Regions from separate parts of the Fodinicurvata sp. EGI_FJ10296 genome, predicted to be linked through region 1. Evidence: predicted binding sites of a transcription regulator. Region 1 holds the regulator's gene; each other region holds the start of a gene.
The links. Region 1 encodes PhoB, which activates phosphate uptake and scavenging genes when phosphate is short. Its sites were predicted from a motif close to TNTCATAAAACTGTCA; they were not measured.

Region 1 (4,629 bases):
CAGCCTTTCCGGCGGCCAGCAGCAACGCCTGTGCATCGCGCGGGCAATCGCCGTCGAGCCGCAGGTGATCCTGATGGACGAACCCTGTTCGGCGCTCGACCCGATTGCAACGGCCCGGATCGAGGAACTGATCGACGAGCTTCGGGAAAACTTCACGATCGTGATGGTCACCCACGCCATGCAGCAGGCGGCCCGGGTCTCGCAACGAACGGTATTTTTCCATATGGGCAAGGTGATCGAGGTGGGCGAGACGAGCCAGATATTCACCAATCCGCGCGAAAAGATGACCGAGCAATACATCACAGGGCGGTTCGGCTGAGCGAACAGATTCCAGGGGACGAGAGATCCATGGCGACAGACCACACGTCGAAATCCTTCGACAAGGAGCTGGAAAAGCTCAAGCAGCACATCTATCGCATGGGCGGCGCCGCGGAAGCGCAGTTCGAGGCGGCCATTCACTGCATTGGCAAACGCGACGGCGACAGCGCGCCGGACGTCATCGCCGGCGACAAGCAGATCGACGAATTCGAAGCGACGATCAATGCCGAAGCCGTGCGGGTGCTCGCTCTGCGTCAGCCCATGGCCAACGATCTGCGCGAGGTCCTTTCGGCCCTGAAAATCGCCAGCGATCTGGAGCGGATCGGCGACTACGCCGCCAATATCGCCAAACGCTCGATCGCCCTGGCCCAGGTGCCGGCAGTCGAGCCGGTGCGTGCGGTGCCGCGCATGGGCCGCCTGGCGCAAGGGATCATCAAGGACGTCCTCGATGCCTATATCGATCTCGACGTGGACCGGGCAATCGACGCTTGGCGGCGGGACGAAGAACTCGACGACCTCTATACCGCGCTCTTCCGCCAGACATTGACCTATATGATGGAAGACACGCGCATGATCACGCCCTGCACCCATCTTCTCTTCATCGCCAAGAATATCGAACGCATCGGTGACCACGCGACCAACATCGCGGAAACGGTTCATTTCCAGATCACCGGACGAACCATGGCCGACGACCGGCCAAAGGGCGACAACAGCAGCTACGAAGTCGTCAATCCCTCGCAAGACAAATAAAGGCGGACAAATATCATGGACGGAGGGGATAAGGCGGGCCGGTCAAGCGGTCGGCAAACCGTCCTCATCGTTGAGGACGAAGAAGACCTCGTCATCATGCTGACTTACAATCTTGAGCGCGAGGGCTATACCGTTCAGTCGGTGGCAGACGGTGACGAAGCCGTCGTCGCCGCGGGCGAGCATAATCCGGCAATCATAATTCTCGACTGGATGCTGCCGCACAAATCGGGCCTCGATATCTGCCGCCAACTCAGGCGGGGCGCGAAAACGCGCGACATCCCGGTCATCATGCTGACCGCGCGCGGCGAGGAAGCCGACCGCATTCGCGGACTCGATTCCGGGGCGGACGATTATATCTCCAAGCCGTTCTCGATCGTTGAACTGATGGCGCGCATCCGCGCGGTCCTGCGCCGCACCGGGCCGTCGTCGAACGAGGATTCGCTTGAATTCGGCGACACGCGCATGGATCTCGTCGCGCACCGCGTCACCCGTGCCGGACGGGACATCCATCTGGGTCCGACCGAGTTCAGGCTGCTGCGGCATTTCATGCAGTATCCGGGCCGCGTCTTCTCGCGCGAACAACTGCTGGATGTCGTCTGGGGCCACGACGTCTATGTCGAGCCCCGGACCGTCGACGTGCACATCCGCCGATTGCGCAAGGCGATCAATGACGGCGATCTGCCAGACATTATTCGCACGGTGCGGTCGGCCGGCTATGCCCTGGATCGCCCCAAACAGATCGATGACAGCGACGAGCAGGGTTCATGACCAGCGCGAGCTGCCGAACCGCCGGGGAGATCCGGCGGTTTCACGTTACCCGGATGATGAACCGGTAGGGACTGGACCCCGGCCCGGCGGCAACTTCGTTATCGCCATTGATCAAGCCGGCTGTCCCTGCATAGGCGCCTCGCGACACCGTTTCGCCATTGACCGTCGTGCCGCCGTCGCTGCCGAGATCATGGATTACCAGTCGGCCGTTCAGTTCGAACAAGCCGAAATGCTCTTCCTCAAGGGGATCCGTCTCATCGGTCTCAATGGTCATGCCGCCCTCGCTTAGCCGTGCCGGCAGGCCATCGGAAGCACGGCCGACGATATAGGGAAGGTGCTCGACCTCGAAGCCATGAACCCCCAGGCGCCACTGGGTCAGCGACGAACCGGGCAGAATGGTGATCGTGCGCACATGCTTCAGCGCAACGCCGCGGCCAAAGGGCTGCATTCGGGCCAGGGTGCCGTTTGCCTCGTGAAGTCGTTCGGTCAGCGTGCGCAGAACCGGCAATGTCAGGCTGGACACGCTGTCCAGCGATTTCAGAAACCGCTCCCGCGTCACCATGTGAAGCGACACTTCCGTCAGAGCGCGTGCGGTCGTCGATCTGGGGACGCCACGCAGCACGCCCATTTCACCCAGAATTCCGCCCTTTTCGAGGATGCCGACCCCCACACTGTCCTGCTGGTTGCTGCGCAGCAATTCCACCCGTCCCTCCTGAATCAGATAGACGGCATCGCTTTCGCTGCCCTGCTCGTAGATGACTGAGTGCGGCGCCAGGGTGAACGTCTTGCCATGACGGGTTTCCCGAACGCGGAGCGGCTTGTCGGGTTCCATGGGTCACCTCGTCTCGGGTGTCGTTCCGTCGGCCTGGGCATTCAGCAATCGGGCATCCGGTATCATTCGGGCCATCCCGGACGGCGCTAGACCTGGACGTCAATGCAGAAGCAGAAGGGCGAATCGCTGGTCCCGGCGACGATCTCGTTCCGGCCCACATCCAGCGCCGCCGTGCCGGCATGTTTGAATCGTGAGATGGCGGTCCCGTTGACGATCGTTCCGGTCGGTGTGCCCATGTCCTGAACGACCAGCCGGCCGTCGAGATCGGCGACCATGAAATGATTCCGTGCGAGGTGGAATATCCGCCTCGGCGACTCCGAGGACGACAGCATCGAAGACGTGGTTTTGACGTCGGGGAGCAGAAGCTGCCGATCCGACAGATAGACGTCGCCGCGATTCGCCCGTCGGCCGACCCGATAAGGATAGGCGTCGATGCGCACCATCTGCCGGCCGAGCATGCCCTTGACCATATTGCAGCCGGGCGCGAGTGTAATCGACTTCACGCGCCGCCGCTCCACGCCCACGCCATAGGGCTGAGCGTCCGCGATCCGGCTGTTGACCCCCTCAAGCCGCTCGCACAGCATGCGCAGCAGCGGCATCGCAATGGCATTGGCGCTGCGCAGCGAATTGTAGAACCCGGCCTTCGACACCCTGCGCAGACGTATATTCGTCTTGGCCCGTGCCGTCACCGAACGCGGCCGACTGCGCAATACGCCCATTTCGCCGAAGATCATACCCTCGGTCAATTGCGCGACGACATACATGGTGTGACGGGCGCTTTGCAGCAGTTCAACCGTGCCGGATTCAACGAAATAAACGGCGTTGCTTTCCTCACCCTTTGCATAGATGAGCGATCCGGCTTCGAGCGTGACGATATCATCGGAAACCTGGGCCTCGACCTGACTATCGGCCTGGACCTGGGCAACAGTGGCGTCACCATTCCGGGTGTCGGTCCGCCGCAGTTCAGCCATGGTCATGCCCGTTCCCCCAGTACATTGTCCGATGCCTCATCGCGCGCACCGGTCCTGTTTCATCTCCGCCGTCCGCAGCTCAGCCATAAAGCGAGTCGTCGGCTCACTTTTTACAATCTTTACGCTAATTTTTCTCAACGTCAAGCTGCATTCTCTCCGTCCATGGTATTCGGATGGTTTCGCCGGGAATGCGCGCCTGGCGAAGCCGTAACACCTGCCGTTTCGGTTCGACGAGGGCGATGGTATCCTGCGGCAGTAGTCCGATTTCAGCACCAGGCAGGTACCAATGACACAGCCCGACACCGCCCGCCCCACGGTTGACGCCGCCGGGATGTTCGACCTCGGCGGACGCATCGCCGTGGTTACGGGGGCAAGCCGGGGCATCGGGGCAGCGCTGGCGATCGGTTTGGCCAACGCCGGCTGCGACGTCGCGATCACGGCCCGGTCGGCCACCGATCTCGACGCCACGGCAGAGGCAATCCGGGCAAAGGGCCGCTCGGCGCTGCCGATCGCCATGGATGTCCGCGACAGCGGGGCGATTGCCTCGGCCGTGGCGAAGGTGGTCGCCGCTCTGGGCGCGCCGGATATCCTGATCAACAATGCCGGCGTGGAGGATGTCCGCGCGTCGACCGAGGTGGACGACGAATTGTGGGACAGGATCGTCGACACCAACCTGCGCGGCGCATTCTTCTGCGCCCGCGAGGTCGGCCGCGTCATGCTTGCCCGTCAGCGGGGCTCAATCATCAACATGTGTTCGCTGGCGTCGGGCATCGGCATCCCCACGGCAACTCCCTACGGCGCGTCGAAGACCGGCTTGCTGGGCGTGACGCGGGCGCTGTCGACCGAGTGGCTTCCCGGCGGCGTCCGCGTGAACGCGATCGCGCCGGGCTATTTTCGAACAGCCATGACCGAGGGTTTCTATCGCAACCCGGACTGGCAGGCGTCCATGCTGGCAAAGATTCCGGCACACCGGTTCGGCAATCTCGAAGA
Region 2 (4,629 bases), on a different contig from region 1:
CTGACGACCACGGTGGCCAGGATGGCCAGGAAGATGACCGAGACCTGGTTCCAGGCCAGCGAGTTCACCGAGGCCTGTAGCTGGATGCCGATGCCGCCCGCGCCGACGAGGCCGAGGATCGTGGCTTCGCGGATGTTGATGTCCCAGCGATAGACGCTGATGCCGGCGAAGGCGGGCATGATCTGCGGTGCGACGCCAAAGGCGAGGCGCTGCGCCGATCCGGCGCCGGTGGCGCGGATGGCTTCGACCTGGCGTTCGTCGATTTCCTCGATCGCCTCGTACAGCAGTTTGCCGATGAACCCGATCGAGCGCAGCCCGATCGCGATGATCCCGGCCAGCAGCCCCGGTCCCAGCATCAGCACCAGCAGCAGCGCCCAGATCAGCGAGTTGATCGACCGCGACGCCACGATCACCGCCAGCGCCACCGGCCGCACGAAGGCGCGGCTGGGGGTCGTGTTGTGCGCCGCCAGGAACGCCACCGGGGTCGCAATGGCAACACCCAGCAGGGTGCCCAGGGTCGCGATGTTGATCGTGTCCCAGAGCGGTTTGGCGATGACTTCGAGATAGGCCCAGCGCGGGTTCGACATGCGCGACGCCATGTCGAAGGCCTGCTCCGGCGCGTCGAGAACGAACATCCAGATGGTCTGGTTGCTGATATACTGCCAGCAGACAACGGCGATCGACACACAGACCAGCCACACCAGCCACAGCCCCAGCTTTTCCCGGGCGTCGCGGCGTTGCCAGACCCTGCGGCCGGCGATTTCGGCAACGGGCATTACAGAAACCTCCTGCGGATCGCGCCGGACGAATATTCCACGATCAGCACGATGCCGATGATGGTCATCAGGATGGCGGCGGCGCTGTCGTACTCATAGCGCGCGACGGCGGTGTTCAGCGTCGCGCCGATACCACCGGCGCCGACGATGCCGATCACGGCCGATTCCCGGAAATTGATGTCGAGGCGGTACAGCGACAGCCCGACGAACCGCGCCGCCACCTGCGGCTGGATCGAATAGTTGAGCATCTGCAGCCAACTCGACCCCGTCGCCCGCACGGCTTCGACCTGATCGCGGGAGACGTCCTCGATGTCTTCGGCCAGCAGCTTGGCCATGAAGCCGATGGTCGCGAAGGCCAGCGTCACGACCCCGGCAAACGGGCCGAAGCCGAACATCGCCACGAACACGATGGCAATGATGACCTCCTGAAACGCACGCGAAATCGTGATGATGCCCCGGCACAGATAATAAACCGGCGTCGGCGCCAGATTGCGCGCCGCCCCCAGCGCGACGGGAATGGAAATCAGCACGCCGATGATCGTGGAGACGACCGTCATGGTCAGGCTTTCCAGCAGCCCGCGCGAGATGTCGTTCCATCGCGTGACGAAATCCGGCGCCAGAAAGCCGCCGATGAAGGCCCCGCCACGGTCCAGCCCGGCGACCATCCGGCTCCAGTTCAGATCGACATCGGCGACGGCCAGAAACAGATAGCCGACAGCGGCGGCATAAAGGCCATAGCGCCAATATGGGCTGGCGATGAAGGGCGGCTTGCGCCATCGGCGCCGGCCGGCAAGTGCATCGGCCGTCATTGCACCGCCGCCTTGCGGATTTCCGGCACGTCGAGCGAGGCCGTGATCCTGCGGGCGGCGTCCTCTTCGGCGGCAGGCCGGTCTTCGTCAGCCGTGCCGGACCAGTCCTCGGCGCCGTAGATCTCGGTCAGCGTGGCGTCCGTCAGGCCCGAGGGCGGGCCGTCATAGACGATCTCGCCGGCGCGCAGGCCGACGATGCGTTCCACGAACATCTTCGCCAGCAGGACGTCGTGGATGTTGATGATCGTCGCCAATCCACGCTCGCGGCACAGTTCCAGAATCAGGCGCATGATCTGGCGCGATGTCTTGGGGTCGAGGCTGGCGGTCGGCTCGTCGACCAGCAGAATTTCGGGATCCTGGATCAGGGCGCGGGCGATGCCGACCCGCTGGCGCTGGCCGCCGGACAGGGCGTCGGCGCGCTTGTCGACCATGTGATCCAGGCCGACGCGTTCCAGCAGTCGGAATGCCTCGTCGATGTCGCTGTCGGGAAACCGCCTGAGGAAACTGCGCCAGAAGCCGACATAGCCAAGCCGCCCCGACAGCACGTTCTCCATGACCGACAGCCGTTCGACCAGGGCATATTCCTGAAAGATCATGCCCATGCGGCGGCGGACGCGGCGCAGATCGCCGGTTCCCAGCGCGGTGATATCGCGGCCCGACAGCGAGACCCGGCCCTCGGTCGGCTCGACCAGCCGGTTGACGCAGCGGATCAGCGTGCTCTTGCCCGCGCCGGACGGCCCGATCAGGGCGACCACCTGCCCCTTCTCGATGGTCAGGTCGATGGATTTCAGCGCCAGATCGCCGGTGGGATAGCGCATGGTCAGGCTGTCGATGGTCAGCATGGGCGGCCTGTCTTCAACGAGGGATGAAAGATGAGTGCACGCAAAAACGGGCGTCTCCGGCCCACCCCTTGGGCGAGCCGGAGAACGCGAACGTTAATGGGCGGGCGTGACGGTTAGCTGCACTCGAACACTTCGCCGATTTCGTTGGCGATGGTGCGGATGATCCGCCAGTCGTCCTCGTAGCTGATTTCGACGAAGCCGTCGGAATCGGAGAATTCCTCGGCCAGCGCGCCTTCCCACGGGAAAGTCTGGAACGCCTCGTCGATGTCGGCCTTCAGGTCGGGATGGAGATCGTTGACATAGCCATAGGACGTCGTCGGGAAGGTTTCCGACTGATAGATCGTGACGATCTGATCTTCGCTCACGACATCGCGATCCAGCATCCGGCCCATGACCGAATTGGCGACGGCGGCGGCGGGGTAGTCCTGATTGGCGACGCCCAGGATCGACTGGTCGTGCGCACCGGAGAACGTGGTCTCCAGATCTTCCTCGACGTTGATGCCGAACTCGGCGGACAACAGCGCCGACGGCGCCCGATAGCCGGAATTCGACGCCGGATTGGTAAAGGCCAGGGTCTGGCCGATCAGGTCGTCGACCTCTTCGATGCCGCTGCCGGGATAGGTGATGATTTCCATCTCATAGCCGCTGATCACACCGTCGGTGCCCATGGTATAGCGCGGATGGAAACCGGCGCAGTTCACGCCCAGCGGCACGGAACCGGTGGAAAAGCCGCCGATATGCAAACGGCCGGCGCGCATCGCCTCGACCATGGCGGCATAGGAATTGACGGTGAAATAGGTGACGTCGCGGCCGGTGACCTCGGCCAGATGGGCGGTGAATTCGTCCCAGACTTCGCGGTACAGGGCCGGATCTTCCACCGGCGTGTAGGTGAAGATAAGGGTCGAGGGATCGACGAAATCGGCTTCGTCAGTCGGGGCGTCGGCCAGCAGATCGCCGTCGGTGTCGCAGAAGCGGTCGTCGAGATCGCCGCGGGCGCAGTCGTCCTGGGCGTGGGCGGCGTTCGGGGCGCTGATGCCGATGACGGCCAGCAGGGCAAGGGCGGAGGCCCCGAGAAGGGTCGTGCGGCTAATGGTGTCCAACGGTCTGTCTCCTGTCTGAAGGAAGCAAGGCAACGGCGGAACGCAAGAGCATGCGACGCCGCGATTGGACCGTTGATACCGATGGGCAGTGACAGCCGTATTACGGCAGGGTGAATGTTTTATTGCGGGCTGACGCCGAAGGCCGGGCGACCACTATCGAGCTCCTGATCGTCCCTTCGCTCCTCCGGGGAATGGAATAGGAGACGGATGGCGTGTCGAGAAACACAGTTGCCGGATCAGCGAAGCGTCGCTTCGTGCCGCATCGCGTCCAGTGAGGGGCAATTGTTTGCGGCCCCCCTTGTCCCATCGCCCCCTTGCCCCATCGCCGGAGGCGCAGATGCGCTAGGCGGCGACGATCCGCGGTTCGACCAGTTTCTGTTCCACCGACCGCAGATGGGCCTGCATCGCCTGGCCGGCGCCGTCGAGATCCCGTTCCTCGATCGCCCGAACGATGCGGTCATGCTCGGCGAAGGAATGATGGTCCGCCGGCGGCTGCGAAACGTTGGATCGAAGCCGCCCCCATACGACTGCCCTGCGCACGGAATTGAGCGCGTCGAAAAGCGCCAGCAGCAGACGGTTGTCGGCGGCCTCGGCGATCCGCCGGTGAAGCTCGTTGTCGGCCGTCTCGTATTGGCGCCAGGTCGAAGCCTTGTGGGTCAGATCGATGCACCGGCGCAGCGCCTCGACATCCGCCGATGTCGCGTTGAACGCCGCTTCACGCGCGATCATCGGTTCGATGAGCAGCCGCGTTCGCATGACCTCGGCGGGATTGGTTTCGCGTTCGATCTCCGACAGGCTCATGATGTCGTCGATGGGCCGTGCGCCGGTGAACGTGCCCTTGCCGACATGGCGCCAGAGCTGTCCCTCCGATTCCAGAACCGCCAGCGCCTTGCGAAGATCACCACGCGAGACGCCCAGCAGGTCCGACAGTTCGCGCTCGGCCGGAAGCCGTGTATTGGGCGGAAAATCCCTGCTGGTCAGCCACGCGCGAAGCTGCACCAGAGCCGCGTCCCGGCTCCCCAGGGCCTTTTCGGATTTATCCATCACCCCGTCTTCCTTTCCGCCGGCCAATGGCGACGCTGCATCATTCGCATTCTGACCA
Region 3 (4,629 bases), on a different contig from region 1:
TCACCGACGCCGGCCGGCGGCTGGACACTTTGGGAGCGCCGCCCGGCCTGGCGATATGGTGCATGGTTGAAACGCCGATGGGAGTCCTCAATGTCCGGGAACTGGCCGCCGTTGCTGCAGTTGGCGGTGGGCGCCTGGCCGGTCTCATCATGGGCACGCAGGATCTGGCCAAGGACCTTCACGTAAACGACACCGCCGACCGTTTGCCGATGGTGGTTGCTCTGGGCACCTGCCTCATCGCTGCGCGAGCCTATGGGATAGTCGTGATTGACGGCATCCATGCCGATCTCACCGATGCGGCGGGTCTGGAGGCCGTTTGCCGGCAGGGCGCCGATCTGGGCTTTGACGGCAAATCGCTGATCCATCCCAAACAGATCGATGCGGCCAACGCGGCCTTCGCGCCGTCATCCGAGGCGGTCGACCGGGCCCGGCGGATCATTGCCGCGCATTCCGAAGCGATTCGCGACGGCCGCGGCGTTACCGTCGTGGACGGGCGTCTCATCGAATCGCTTCACGTCACCGAGGCGCAACGCCTCGTCGCGCTCGCCGAAGCGATTGGAAAGATCGGAAAGGCCGGCGGCCAGGGACACAGTTAGTTCTTCCCGGACTCTGGAGCCTTTTGAGGGACCGGTGCCGGACCGCCGTATCGGTGCAGACCCGTGCCATGGTGCCGAAGCCAGGCCCGTGCTGCGTCGGTCTCCGGAAACAGTTCCCGACACAGGCGCCAGAAGCGCGGGCCGTGATTCATCTCGGCCAGATGGGCCACTTCATGCGCGGCGACATAAGAGGCAATCCATTCCGGCGCCAGAATCAGCCGCCAGGACAGGTTGATACGGCCGGTTGAGGAACAGCTGCCCCAACGCGAAACGGTATCGCGCACGGCGATGCCGGTTACGGGCCGTCCCAGACGCTGGGCGTGGTGCCGGACATGGCTGCCAAGGCTGTCGCGGGCCAGCAGTCGCAGAAAATCCTCGACCCGGCGCGGGACGTGGCAGGGATCGCCGCCGGTGGTCAGGGCATCGTCACTCATGATCACGCGGTGGCCGGTTTCAGGATCGTGACGGATCAGCCGGTCCCGTCCGCAAACCGGAACTGGAACCCCCGGCTCGAAAGCGACTTTCTGAGGGCTCTTTCTGATTTGCGCGGCCAGCCAACCGCTATGGCGCCGGACCATGTCATCGGCCGTCTGCATCGACACGCCCAGCGGCAGCGTCAACCTGAACCCGCCACTGCGGATGTCCTGACGCAGCGTCAGGCGCGTCGCCTGGGCGGACCGGACAATCCTGATCTCGATATCCTGGCCGTCGATGGCCAGTGATAGCGACGTCGGCGGAGTCGAAAGCAACCCCGGCCGTTTGACCGAACGGGTCCCCGATCGGGACAAGGCCTTGAAGAAATCGGGCATCCGCGCCCTCTGGGGAATCACCGGCAGTTACGGACTTATCATAGCCGAAACACGGCAGCGGCCGATACAAGGGATTGCGACGGCAAGGCTTTGACGTCCTGAGGGAATGCGCCACAACGAGTGCCCGAGGGTGGCGGTGTTGGTGCCCGCTATCCGTGTCCGGTGGCCTCTTTGCGCCGCGACCAAAGGATGCTAAGAGAACAACAATGTCATAAACGCAACATGAATGTTCATATTCGAAAATCGGCGTAGATCAGGCGCTCGATCGAATGGGGAGGGACAGACCGTGGCAGCATCCGCCTATATCGTGGCCATCGATCAGGGAACGACATCGACGCGCGCCATCGTCTTCGACGCTGGCGGCCGCCCCGTCGCGACTGCGCAGAAGGAATTTACCCAGCATTATCCCGCCGACGCTTGGGTCGAGCACGATGCGGAGGAAATCTGGGCGGATGTCGTTGCCGTCGTGCGCGATGCGGTCGCCAAGGCCGGCGTGCCGGCTGAATTGATCGCCGGGATCGGCATCACCAACCAGCGTGAAACGGTGGTCGTGTGGGACCGCGAAACCGGCAAACCGATCCACCGGGCGATCGTCTGGCTTGATCGGCGGACCAGCGACTATTGCCGGTCGCTCGTCGACAGCGGACACGGACCGATGATTGCCGAGCGGACCGGCCTCGTCATCGATGCCTATTTTTCGGGATCGAAGATCAAATGGATCCTGGACAACGTGGATGGCGCGCGCAGCCGGGCAGAGCAGGGGCGGCTGTGTTTCGGCACCATCGACAGCTGGCTGCTCTATAAGCTGACCGATGGCGCCGTCCACAAGACTGACGCCACGAACGCCTCGCGCACGATGCTGTTCAACATTCATACACAGCAATGGGACGACGAGCTGCTCGATCTGTTCGGCGTACCGCGCGCCATGATGCCGGAGGTCTGCGACAATTCAGGACGATTCGGGCTGGCGTCCGAGGCACTGCTGGGGAACGCCATTCCCGTCAGCGGCATGGCCGGCGACCAGCAGGCGGCCACGTTCGGGCAGGCCTGCTTCGATGTCGGCATGACCAAATCCACCTATGGCACCGGGTGCTTTGCGTTGATCAACACGGGCGAGACGGCCGTCGTTTCCCGGCACAAGATGCTGACGACAGTGGCCTATCGGCTGGATGGAAAGACAACCTATGCCCTGGAAGGGTCGATTTTCGTCGCCGGCGCCACGGTGAAGTGGTTGCGCGACGGCCTGGGGATCATCGATTCCGCCGCGCGTACGGCATCGCTGGCGGTGACGGTGCCGGACAATCACGGCGTCTATTTCGTGCCGGCGTTTTCGGGACTGGGCGCACCCCACTGGGATCCCGATGCCCGCGGCACCATCAGCGGCCTGACATTCGATGCCGGACCGGCCCATATCGTTCGCGCCGCACTGGAAAGCGTCGGCTTTCAGACCGCCGACCTGATCACGGCGATGCGCGCCGATGGCGCGGCCATGCCGCCGGCGCTGCGAGTCGACGGGGGCATGGTGGTGAATGACTGGGTCTGCCAGTTCCTGGCCGATATTCTCGATCTTCCTGTCGAGCGTCCAGTCGTGACGGAAACGACAGCCCTTGGCTCGGCCTATCTCGCAGGGCTCGCGGAGGGCGTGTATGGCGGGCTGGAATCGCTGTCGGCGCAATGGGCATCAGAGCGGCGGTTCGAGCCATCGATGGAGGCCGGCAGGCGCGAACGGCTTCTGGCCGGATGGCACAAAGCCGTTCGCCACGCCCGGGGCATCGCGTCCGATTGACACCACCTCCACCCGGGGGGGGCACCCCAGGGTCCGCCCTGGGGCCACCTTTGGGCCTTGGTTGGGCTGAATGCGTCATTCACGCGCGGTTCGGTCTCGCGAATGTTCGCAGTTCGACGCTTCGGGGCGTATTTCTGCGCTTGGATTTGCGCAACGAGTCAGCTAGACAGGGAGTGTGTAACAAAAGGTTCATAAATCGGTCACGCGGCCGTCATTGCATACGGTGCATAAGCAAAGTCGCATGACAATTTGGGAGGGCTATTAGAAATGAAGCTTCGTCATCTGCTGGCAGCGTCCGCCACTGCAATGTTGGTCGCCGCGCCGGCTCAGGCTCAGGTTGAAATTCAGTGGTGGCACGCAATGTCCGGCGCGCTCGGCGAATGGGTCGATGACCTGGCCGAGGGCTTCAACGAAAGCCAGGATGATTACGTCGTCGTCCCATCCTATCGCGGCACCTATCCCGAAACGATGACGGGCGGCATTGCTGCCTTCCGTTCCGGCGAGCAGCCGCACATTCTGCAGGTCTTCGAGGTCGGCACCGCCACCATGATGGCCGCCGAAGGCGCGATCTATCCGATCCATGAGTTGATGGCGGACACGGACACGGCGTTCGACCCGGACGCCTATCTGCCGGCCGTCGTCGGATACTACACGACACCGGAAGGCAACATGCTGTCGTTGCCGTTCAACAGTTCCACGCCGGTCATGTACTATAACCGGGATGCCTTTGCAGACGCTGGTCTCGATCCCGACAGCCCGCCGGAAACCTGGCCGGAGTTCGGCGAAGCCGCTCAGCAGCTCGTCGACAGCGGCGCGGTCGACTGCGGCTTCTCGACCAACTGGCAGGACTGGATCCACATCGAGAACTTCTCGGCGTGGCACAACCTGCCGATCGGCACCCGGCAGAACGGCTTTGCCGGCTTCGATACCGAACTTCAGGTCAATTCAGACACCCATATCGCCCATATCGAAGCGCTGAAGGGCTGGATGGATGACGGACTGTTCACCTACGGTGGACGGCAGAGCGACGCGACTCAGCTTTTTGTCAGCGGCGAATGCGGCATGTTCTTCGAATCCTCCGCCGGTTACGCCAACATCAGCGCCGGCGCTGACTTCGATTTCGGCATCGGCATGCTGCCGTACTGGCCGGACGTCGAGGGCGCACCGCAGAACTCGATCATCGGCGGCGCGACGCTCTGGGTCCTCCAGGGGCACGATCAGGAAGATTATGCCGGCGTGGCCGACTTCTTCAACTATCTCTCGTCTCCGGAAGTACAGGCATCGTCGCACCAGCGGACCGGCTACCTGCCGATCACCAATCAGGCGTTCGAGCTGACCGAGGAGCAGGGTTACTATGAAGAAAATCCCGGCTTCGACACGTCGATCCGTCAGATGAATCTGAACCCGCCGACCGATAATTCCCGTGGTCTGCGGTTCG

Region 2: phnD (phosphate/phosphite/phosphonate ABC transporter substrate-binding protein) is a predicted target of PhoB. The motif match lies at 3,639-3,654, and genes of this name have one in related genera.
Region 3: ugpB (sn-glycerol-3-phosphate ABC transporter substrate-binding protein UgpB) is a predicted target of PhoB. The motif match lies at 3,379-3,394, and genes of this name have one in related genera.

Annotation. Positions count from the first base shown of each region.
Region 1 covers NZ_JBFCVL010000003.1:418,460-423,088, forward strand. Annotated here, with positions in the region: gene pstB (phosphate ABC transporter ATP-binding protein PstB) at 1-319, shown strand, start outside; gene phoU (phosphate signaling complex protein PhoU) at 349-1,068, shown strand; gene phoB (phosphate regulon transcriptional regulator PhoB) at 1,084-1,836, shown strand; gene ABZ728_RS08120 (cyclic nucleotide-binding domain-containing protein) at 1,877-2,668, opposite strand; gene ABZ728_RS08125 (cyclic nucleotide-binding domain-containing protein) at 2,755-3,645, opposite strand; gene ABZ728_RS08130 (SDR family oxidoreductase) at 3,926-4,629, shown strand, end outside.
Region 2 covers NZ_JBFCVL010000001.1:304,538-309,166, forward strand. Annotated here, with positions in the region: gene phnE (phosphonate ABC transporter, permease protein PhnE) at 1-776, opposite strand, end outside; gene phnE (phosphonate ABC transporter, permease protein PhnE) at 776-1,585, opposite strand; gene phnC (phosphonate ABC transporter ATP-binding protein) at 1,582-2,427, opposite strand; gene phnD (phosphate/phosphite/phosphonate ABC transporter substrate-binding protein) at 2,541-3,527, opposite strand; gene ABZ728_RS01380 (FCD domain-containing protein) at 3,870-4,571, opposite strand.
Region 3 covers NZ_JBFCVL010000001.1:712,241-716,869, forward strand. Annotated here, with positions in the region: gene ABZ728_RS03210 (CoA ester lyase) at 1-596, shown strand, start outside; gene ABZ728_RS03215 (M48 family metallopeptidase) at 593-1,405, opposite strand; gene glpK (glycerol kinase GlpK) at 1,692-3,191, shown strand; gene ugpB (sn-glycerol-3-phosphate ABC transporter substrate-binding protein UgpB) at 3,459-4,629, shown strand, end outside.